Linked DNA regions of Prochlorococcus marinus XMU1406. The protein of the gene in region 1 interacts with the protein of each later gene in a pairwise test. Links are inferred from orthologs where the notes say so. Each region holds a gene or a part of one and is shown in the gene's direction. Other genes may lie near its edges.

Region 1 (5,099 bases):
AGATATTTTCAGTCAAACATCAGGAATTGTTACTGTTACACAAAAAAATGATATCCTTCGTGAAATAACTGTAAGAAATGGAACTTTTCATGAATGTGATGATGAAGAAGTTCTCGATAGATTTACAGAAGAAGGAAATCTTGTAAATCCAGGTGAAAAGATTTTAGATGGTGTTGAGAATAAAGAAATTCTTTTTGTTCAAAAATTAGAAACACCTAAATGTCGAGGCTTGTTATTAAGAACTGTTGAAGAATTTACCATTCCTGACCAAGCGGAATTACCCCAACTATCACATGTTAAGCAGGAAAAAGGACCACATTTAGGCTTAAAAGCTATCCAAAGGCTTACCTATAAAGACGGTGAATTAATAAAATCAGTTGAAGGAGTTGAATTGCTTAGAACACATTTAAGCATTGAAAGCTATGATGCTACTCCTCAAATGACTATTGACGTTGAGTCGATTGAAGATAAAAATGATGCATCAATCAATAGACTAAACTTAGTAATATTGGAGTCTATTCTTGTAAGACGAGATACTATATCTGACTCCAGTCATGGCTCAACACATACAGAACTGCAAGTCAAGAATAACCAATTAGTAAAAGCAGGAGATGTAATAGCTACTACTCAAATTCTTTGTAAAGAAAAAGGATTGATTCAATTACCAAAAGTTGTTGACGATGAGCCTATAAGAAGGTTAATTGTTGAAAGAGAACAAGATAAAATTCAAATTAAAATTAGTGATAAAGCATTAGTAAAAGTTGGTGATCGTGTAGTGGATGGTAATCCTATTAGTAATTCTGTAAAATCAACTTCTTGTGGTGAAATAGAAGAAATTTCTAATAGTTCAGTAACTTTAAGACTTGGCAGACCTTATATGGTCTCTCCTGATTCAGTTTTACATGTTGAAGACGGAGATTTAGTTCTTAGGGGAGATGGTTTAGCTTTACTTGTTTTTGAGAGGCAGAAAACTGGAGATATCGTACAAGGATTGCCTCGTATTGAAGAGTTATTAGAAGCTAGGAGACCCAGAGACTCTGCAATTCTATGTAAAAAATCTGGAATTGTTCAGATTAAACAAGGTAATGATGAAGAATCAGTTTCTTTATCGGTCATTGAAAAAGATGATTTGATTAATGAATATCAACTATCAATTGGAAAAAATATAATGGTCAGTGATGGACAACAAGTATCAGGGGGAGAATCTTTGACTGATGGTCCAATTAATCCTCATGAACTATTAGATTGCTATTTTAATGATTTAAAAGATCAAAAACCTTTAATAGACGCAGCTCGAGAATCTATCTCAAAACTACAAAGAAGTATGGTCAGTGAGGTACAAAATGTTTATAAGTCTCAGGGTGTATCAATCGATGATAAGCATATTGAAGTTATTGTTAGACAGATGACAAGTAAAGTCCGTATAGAAGATGCCGGGGATACTACTCTTTTGCCTGGTGAACTCATAGAGATGAGGCAAGTGGAAGATACTAACCAAGCAATGGCAATCACAGGAGGAGCTCCAGCAGAATTTACTCCTGTTTTGTTGGGTATTACTAAAGCCTCTCTCAACACAGATAGCTTTATTTCAGCAGCATCTTTCCAAGAAACAACAAGGGTTCTTACGGAAGCTGCGATTGAAGGTAAATCTGATTGGTTAAGAGGTTTAAAAGAAAATGTTATTATCGGTAGATTAATTCCTGCAGGTACTGGTTTTAGCGGTTTTGTGGAGGAATTATCCTCAGAGGCTGGTCCTCACCCCGATATCCTTGCAGAAGAATCTGGTGGCTACAGAAGAGCACAGAATTTAAGGCCAGATTATACAGTTGATATGCCACAATCACCTGCCGTAAGCTCTACTGCAATACTTGATGATCCTAGTGATGAAGATTTGGAGACAACGAGAAACCGACATGGAATCGATCCTACTTCGAGTAATTTTGCTGCATTCGCAAGACCTAATGCTGAAAATCAATTTTCTGAAGATCAATTACCAGATCCTGCTGCACTGGAGGGATTACAAGAGGAGGGCCTTCTTTCTGATGAATAAAATCTATCTATTATCATTTTTAGCGACTAGAATATATATTTAAATTTGCAAGCAATGATTAAGCCAGAGATTGTACCTAAAAGAAAATTACCTCGTTATGGATTTCATTTTTATAATGAAAGACTTAATGGCAGGATGGCCATGATCGGATTTATTGCTCTTATTCTTACAGAATTTTTCTTAAAACATGGTTTGCTGTTATGGTGAAAATAGTTTTGCACTAAATACAAAATAATTTGAAAAATCTTCTTGGAAGTAGTGTGAAAGATTTAGAAAATGTGGCTATAGATTATGGTCAGGCTCCTTTTAGAGGTCGCCAAATCTATAATTGGATTTATAACTATAGAAACAAGAAGAAAAATATTGATCAAATAGAAGTCTTACCTTTAGATTTTAGAAAGAAGTTAAAAGACGATGGTTTTAAAGTAAGTGAGCTAAGTATTCAAGAAAGAAACTTAGCTGACGATGGTACTCTAAAGTTGTTACTGTCTACAGACGATAATGAAAGTATTGAGTGCGTTGGTATACCAACTGAAAAAAGACTAACTGCTTGTCTCTCTAGTCAAGTTGGTTGCCCAATGGATTGCAAATTTTGCGCAACTGGTAAGGAAGGTTTGAAGAGATCTTTAAAAACAAGTGAAATTTTAGATCAAATTTTATTTATCGAAAATGAAATGAATAGAAAAGTGACTAATATAGTTTTCATGGGTATGGGTGAGCCCTTATTGAATATTGATAACTTACTTTTATCAATTAAATCTATAAACGAAGATTTCCAGATCAGTCAGAGAAAGATAACTGTAAGTACAGTAGCTATTCCAAAAATGATAGGTAGATTATCAGTAAAGTCTTTTCAAGTTTTAGGTAATTGTCAATTTACATTAGCAATTAGCCTACATGCTTCAAACCAAAAAACAAGAGAAACGATAATTCCTAGTGCCAAAAACTATGAGATCAAAAATATTATCGAAGACTGTAAGAAATTTGTAAGAGATACTGGTCGCAGGGTAAGTTTTGAATATCTAATGCTAAGTGGGGTGAATGATAAATTAGAACATGCTTATGAATTAAGTAATTTGTTAAAAGGATTTCAATGTCACGTAAATTTAATTCAGTATAACCAAATTGACGAGGTTGATTTTCAACGAACCTCTCTAAAGAATCTCCAATTATTTAAATCTAGACTTATAAACAATGGTATAGCAGTTAGCTTGCGAACAAGCAGAGGTCTAGATAAAAATGCTGCTTGTGGTCAGCTAAGACAAAATGCAAAAAATAAATAATATTATCAAATAAAAATTTTTTAAAAGTCTCTTAAACAGGTTATTATTGTGATAATTAATTTAATAACTTTGGGTTTTATTAAGACAAAAATCTTACCTTTCGCTATTGTCTCACTTTTTGGGATCGCCTTTTTTGCAGTTAGTGCAAGAATTTGGTTGCCAGGAGATATGATGTCTCCTGCTCCCATAAATTAATATTTTTTTATTTTTAAAATGACAAAAAATAAGGACTCTAATAAAGAAAGCTTAGTTGATATAGCTGTTGATCCTGATGTTTTAGCGAGAGAATTAGCGTTAGAAATTGAAATAGATCCTTTAGAGCAAATTGATAAAGATTCTTTTCCAAAAGGTTTAAACATAACTCAAGAATGCAATGAAGCATTAAAAATGCTTAAAGGTAACAGAGAAGAGAGAATACAGGGCTTAAGAATATTTTGTGAATATAGAGATTCAAGATCTTTTCCACTTTTGTTACCATTACTTGATCAACCGTGTCCTGTTGAAAGAATGAGTGTGGTATATGCTTTAGGTCGTAATCCATGTCCCAGCGCGGTGGAGAAACTTGTCCGTCTTTTGGAGACTGACGATAATGCTTATGTCAGAAGAGCGACTGCATGGAGCTTAGCTAATTATGATAATCAAATTGTTTTGAATCCATTAATAAATGCTTTGAAGAACGATGTAGCTGCAGTTAGGTTGTGGTCATCTAGTTCTTTAGCTGAAATTGGAAATGTTTCTTTTGAGAACGCTCAATTAGCAGCAGAACAACTTTTGATAAGCTTAAAAATAGATAATGAATCTGGTGTGAGAAGTAATTGTATTTGGTCTTTGTGTAGATTGTACGAAAAATTAAATAATTCATTTCAGGAAATTTTCATTGATGAATGTACCAAGATAGCTCTTTTCGATAAAGAACCTTCCGTTATGGAAGAAGCAAAAACTGCCTTAGATTCAATGGGGATGCAAGGTTTTTATAACTAAATTTTTTTATTTTTTTTTATCATCAACCTACTGAAAAAATTTATTTATTAGATATTCAATATAAAAATTAAAATTAATTAACTTGTACCAACTGAAACAAAAAAATTTCGTTATTCTATATAAAGTAAAAGTACTTAGTACTGAATTTAATGCCTCAAAAAACATTGAGATTCAAAATTCATCAAGATGGAAGAGTTGAAGAGACAGTAGAAGGATTTACTGGTAGTTCATGCAACGAAGCTACAAGAAATCTTGAAAACGCTCTTGGTAAAGTAACAGTTAAGAATAAAACATCTGATGCTTTCATCTCTTATCAAAATGAAAAATTAAAACAATTCAACCAAGAATCTAATGTCACACTTTAGTACGATTAAAACACAGCTCAAAGATGCAGAGCCATTAATTAAAGCCTTAAATAATCTTGGTTACATTATCAACCAAGAAGAGAAATTTGTTAAGGGCTTTAGAGGCAAGTTTACAGCCGTTGATATAAGCATGAATCTGCCTGGCGATACTAAAGTTGGATTTAAATGGGACAATAATTCAAATTCATATGAATTAGTTACTGACCTAGATCTATGGAAATTTGAGCTTCCAGTAGAAAGATTTATCTCTAAAGTTACTCAAATGTATGCCTACGAAACAATTATTTCCAAAACAAAAGAGGATGGTTATCAAATCGTAGAACAAAAAAATCAAAATGATGGTTCTATTGAATTGGTTTTAACCAAGTGGGATAACTAATCTCATATTATGGATTTAACCGATCCATTTGATAATGCTTC
Region 2 (5,137 bases), 140 kb from region 1 along the record:
GATGAATCAGAAATATTACAAGCATTAGAAAAAGCTTGGGAAATAGATCCAAGAATCTTAATTGAGGAAGGTTTAGAGGTAAGGGAGATTGAATGCGGAATAATTGGAAATTCAAAACTTTTAAGCTCTGAGATAGGCGAAGTAAATTACGAAAGTGAATGGTATGATTACGATTCAAAATATTACTCAAATAATAAAATAATTATCCCAGCCGAAATAGATTCTAAGATCACAAAAGAAATTAAAGAAATTGCTATTAAAAGTTGTAGAGCACTAAATATTTTCGGTTTTGCAAGAGTAGATTTCTTTTTAGAAAAATCTACTAATAAAATTTTTTTAAATGAAATAAATACAATTCCCGGATTTACAAGACAGAGTATGTTTCCAATGCTTTGGAAAGCTTCAGGTTTAAAAATTGAACAACTTGTGGCTAAACTGGTAGATATATCTTTAGATTTGTAATTTAACTCAAATGTTGCATGGACTTCTTTGGTTACCATTACTTTTAATCTTCATTTTATTAACTGCACTTGGATGGTTAGAAAGAAGAAGGCAAAATCTTTTCAGAAGCTGGGCGAGTGATTCTGAACTGTGCAAGTTAGATAGTTCAGGCGCAGCGTCTTTAAAAGATGGGGAATTAAAGTGGAGCGCATTTGAAGCTGGTAAATTTGAAGAAAAAGATAGTTTTACAATCAAGAAACTAGAGTTAGTTGAATTAATGGCACTAACTTCAGGAGAAGCTCCTCTAACAATTGAATCTCAAGGCAAGTGCAGGTTAAGATTAGTAGGCGATGGGAAAGAGATGGATGTACCATTTTCAGATGCAGAGCAGGCGAGAAAATGGATGGACCAATTGATGGAAAAAGCTCGATGTGATTTGTGAAAAACAAAAAACCAGTCAAAAATAGAAGCTTTTTTTTTCTAATTTCATTTTTATTTTTAACAACCTTATTAAGCATAAAAACTCTTAAAAAAGTTGATATTCAAGATATTAGGATTTATGGCAGTCAATTATTTTCGCAGAATGATTTAGTAAATAATTCATCTTTAGAATTACCCATCCGATTAATTTTTATTAAAACTAATTTATTAGAAAAAGAATTAAAACAAAATTTATCTCTCAAGAATGTTTCGCTAAACAGAGAATTATTTCCTTTTGGTTTGAAAGTTATTATCAATACAACAACTCCAATAGCTTACGGCGAAAGAATATTTAACGATGAAAAAATATTAGGCTTCATTGATAAAGATGGAATTTTTATAAATAAACAAAATGTGGAAGAAAACAATTTGAAAAAATTAACCATACAAGTTTTTGGATGGAAAGAAGAATTTAAAAAAATATTATCTGAAATTTTCATTGCTCTTGAGGATTATGAATTTGAGATTGTTAAAATAACTTTTTCTGCCGATGGATTTCTAACTGTTGAGGAAAAACATTTAAAAACAATATTTTTAGGATCTAAACCAAATTTAATTAACTATCAATTGCAAATAATGAATAACCTAAAAAATGAATTTAAGAAAAATAGCTTTTCAAATAAAATTGATAATATTGACTTGACTAATCCAAATAAACCAAAAATAAAAGTGTTCAAACCCTAATATTTGAAAAAGAATTTTGAAGAATTTTTTTTAATTATTGTAGTGTTGATATGGGTTTTGCATTCAAAACAAAATATTTAATAAATAAATATTTTTAGGATTTTCGTCAACAAATTCCTACAGATGAGCTCAGTAAGTTCATAATGCAGCCAATACTAGTATTAGATTCCTATTAAGAGATGAGCTTCGGTAACAATCCAAACTTTGATCAATCGAAAGAAATCCTTCCAAGCCAAAACGCCAAAATAGAAGTTATTGGTGTAGGTGGTGGTGGCAGTAATGCAGTCAATAGAATGATAAATAGTGACTTAGAAGGAGTTTCATTTCGAGTCCTCAATACCGACGCACAAGCCCTATTACAGTCTTCTGCAGAGCGTAGGGTCCAACTTGGACAAAATCTTACTAGAGGTTTAGGTGCAGGGGGGAATCCAAGTATTGGGCAAAAAGCTGCAGAAGAATCTAAAGAAGAGCTTCAACAAGCTTTAGAGGGATCCGATCTAGTTTTTATAGCCGCTGGAATGGGTGGAGGAACCGGTACGGGAGCAGCTCCGGTAGTTGCAGAAGTAGCTAAACAAAGTGGTGCTTTAACAGTAGGGATAGTAACCAAACCTTTTTCTTTTGAAGGGAAAAGAAGAATGCGTCAAGCAGAAGAAGGAATTGCAAGACTAGCGGAAAATGTTGATACTCTTATAGTTATTCCAAATGACCGATTAAAAGACGTTATTGCTGGCGCTCCCCTTCAAGAAGCATTTAGGAATGCTGATGATGTTTTAAGAATGGGCGTCAAAGGTATCAGTGACATAATTACTTGCCCAGGATTAGTTAATGTTGATTTCGCAGATGTAAGATCAGTCATGACGGAAGCAGGCACTGCTCTTCTCGGAATAGGCATTGGTTCAGGAAGGTCGAGAGCTTTAGAAGCAGCACAGGCAGCAATGAATAGTCCTTTACTAGAAGCAGCTAGAATTGATGGAGCTAAAGGCTGTGTTATAAATATTACCGGTGGCAAAGACATGACTTTAGAAGATATGACCTCCGCATCTGAAATTATTTATGATGTTGTTGATCAAGAAGCAAATATTATTGTTGGTGCAGTGGTTGATGAGGCAATGGAAGGGGAGATTCAAGTTACTGTAATTGCTACAGGATTTGAAACATCCCAACCATTAAATCAGCAAAGAATAAAAAATAGATTATCTAATCAACCCTTATATAATTTTTCAGACAATAAAGAATCGGGAGCCAGTATTCCTGAGTTCTTGAGATTAAGGCAGAATAAAAAAGATATAGGTTAAAAGGTAAAATAGAGTGACTCGGTTATCTCGCCTGCCTCAAGCATCCCTTGTGGCTGCTACCTTCCGGTCCTGACCAGGTTTAGGCGTTAAAACCGCGAAAGGCCGAGTCAAAAACATATTAGCAATTCTTGATTAAAAAAGATACATAAATTTATTATGTTACCTTCAGACCTAGTTAATTATAAAAAAAAATCTCGCAAAATCATTGCACTAACTGCATGGGACTCCATATCAGGATCTATCGCAGAACAAGCAAATGTTGATCTCGTACTAGTAGGAGATTCATTAGCAATGGTCTGCTTAGGATATAAATCGACATTGCCATTAACTTTAGAAAACATAATTTACCACACGAATGCTGTTTCAAGAGGATTTAAGAAGAAAATTGAGGAACAACCTTTAGTCGTTTCAGATATGCCTTTTCTGACTTACCAATGTGGTGAGGATAAAGCTGTTGAGTATGCAGGGAAAATCATACAAAGCACTTATGCAAAAGCTGTAAAAATAGAAGGAGCTGAACCAGAAATACAGAAAGTTATTTCTAGATTAATAAGAATGGGAATCCCTGTTATGGGTCATATAGGTCTTACACCACAAAGCTATCTAAATATTGGATTAAAAAAACAAGGAGAAAGCTTAGCAAGCCAAGAAAAAATTAAGAAAGAGGCTTCAATTCTTGAAGAATTAGGGTGTTTTTCAATAGTTCTTGAACATATTCCTGATTTGCTTGCTAAAGAAATACAAAATTCTTTAACAATTCCCATAATAGGTATCGGTGCAGGTAATTATTGCGATGGCCAAGTAAGAGTTACTGCAGATTTATTAGGCCTCAATGATGATCAACCACCATTTTGCCAACCGATTATCCAAGGAAAGAAATTATTTAAGGATAAATTAAAAGAATGGGTAGACTCTGAAAGGCTTAACTAATAAACCCCATTTTGTCATAAAGTCTAATTCCTTAGGAACATTGTATTTCCATAGGTTTAGTAGGATATATATTATCTTTTAATCATTTCATTTTTTTCTATTTTTAATATTTAAAAATAAGTTTGTATAGTTTGCAATAACTAATAAAAGCAAAAGGAATGTATTAATAGACATTTAAAAAGAGAGTCGTTATAACCTGTAATTTAGATCTACTGTCAATCGATGGATTTTGTTTCAAAATTTATTTTTTACAAATTTCAAAAGATATTTAAGACTATATTCCTTTGATTAATAATTTGATTTTGAAAAACTCTATTTCTCTTATTCCTTTTCTTTCGATGATAATTCTTACATTGGGATGTTCAAATAAACCAGCAGAAAAAGAAATGAAAATGCCAATGTTATTTGATACCAGAGAACAGGCAGAAAAAGAAGCCTATAAATTTGGTTGCGAAGGAGCTCATCAAATGGGAAATAAATGGATGCCATGTAGTATGCAAAAACATAACCATTAAAACGAGTGCTTAATCTCTCCAATTTTTATCAACTTAGAATTAATTTTTTGCCGAAATTTGCTTCACCTTTTGTTAAAGAAGTTTTTGAGGGAATTTATTTTATTATCTGTAATTCCCATAAAACAAGTGATGGCAATAGTTTTAGCCATGACAAAATGGGCATTGTTAATCTAAATTAATGTCATCCCACCACTTAAACAATGCAACAAGAACTTGATTGCTTAGTTCCATTCCATTAGGCTCACTTAAAAAGAATCTATTCCCCTTTCTTACTAATAGTCCACTTTCAAGAAATCTTTGCCATTCTTCAAGCAATTTACTAAAGTTGCTTTCAAATTTTTTGTTTTCCCAGTTTTGTTCTTTAAAAACTTCTTTGATATCTACACCCTCTTTGAGTCTTAATCCCAACATTATTTTCTCATCAAGTTCTTTATAGACAAACTCCTTATTAGTCAAGGATGAATCTAAATTAAATTCGTATTGTCTAGTTACCCATTCTTTATATTCTCTACTAACTCTTGGTCTAGTTAACTTTTCCCCCCATGGCGAACTAGTGGAACCTTGACCAAAACTCCACCAGCCTAAACCACTCCAATAAACTCTATTATGTCTCGATTGATGTCGCGGAAGGCAATAGTTTGAGATTTCATATCTTGAATACCCTGCGTTTTTCATGATTAAATGGGTTGATTCACTATTTTTAAAAGCTTCTTCATCACTTGGGAGTTTTAATTTTCCTAAATTAACTAATTTTTTAAAAACAGTGCCATTTTCAATATTTAAATCGTAAAT

What was found. The genes of interacting proteins can lie anywhere in the genome.
Region 2: the proteins of rlmN (region 1) and ftsZ interact in binary tests that used the Escherichia coli proteins (3 or more experiments, as listed by UniProt). The link is inferred for Prochlorococcus marinus XMU1406 from one-to-one orthologs.

Annotation. Positions count from the first base shown.
Region 1 is NZ_JAAORG010000003.1:327,805-332,903, reverse strand. What follows is about bases 1,385-4,309. They hold rlmN (23S rRNA (adenine(2503)-C(2))-methyltransferase RlmN), read left to right. Parts: upstream 1,385-2,286; coding sequence 2,287-3,333; downstream 3,334-4,309. Other genes in these bases: HA149_RS08245 (HEAT repeat domain-containing protein), read left to right, coding at 3,547-4,309; HA149_RS08250 (hypothetical protein), read right to left, coding at 3,354-3,521; HA149_RS08260 (high light inducible protein), read left to right, coding at 2,105-2,257; HA149_RS08265 (DNA-directed RNA polymerase subunit beta'), read left to right, coding at 1,385-2,050. In the rest of the region: more of HA149_RS08265, read left to right, coding at 1-1,384; more of HA149_RS08245, read left to right, coding at 4,310-4,314; HA149_RS08240 (DUF2997 domain-containing protein), read left to right, coding at 4,464-4,679; HA149_RS08235 (DUF1257 domain-containing protein), read left to right, coding at 4,666-5,058; HA149_RS08230 (ferredoxin), read left to right, coding at 5,068-5,099.
Region 2 is NZ_JAAORG010000003.1:190,832-195,968, forward strand. Bases 880-3,842 are described here. They hold ftsZ (cell division protein FtsZ), read left to right. Parts: upstream 880-1,784; coding sequence 1,785-2,900; downstream 2,901-3,842. Other genes in these bases: HA149_RS07330 (hypothetical protein), read left to right, coding at 880-883; HA149_RS07335 (cell division protein FtsQ/DivIB), read left to right, coding at 880-1,605; panB (3-methyl-2-oxobutanoate hydroxymethyltransferase), read left to right, coding at 3,057-3,830. Also shown: HA149_RS07325 (D-alanine--D-alanine ligase family protein), read left to right, coding at 1-462; more of HA149_RS07330, read left to right, coding at 473-879; HA149_RS07355 (DUF3721 domain-containing protein), read left to right, coding at 4,133-4,345; radical SAM family heme chaperone HemW, read right to left, coding at 4,511-5,137. UniProt on the Escherichia coli protein: Essential cell division protein that forms a contractile ring structure (Z ring) at the future cell division site. The regulation of the ring assembly controls the timing and the location of cell division.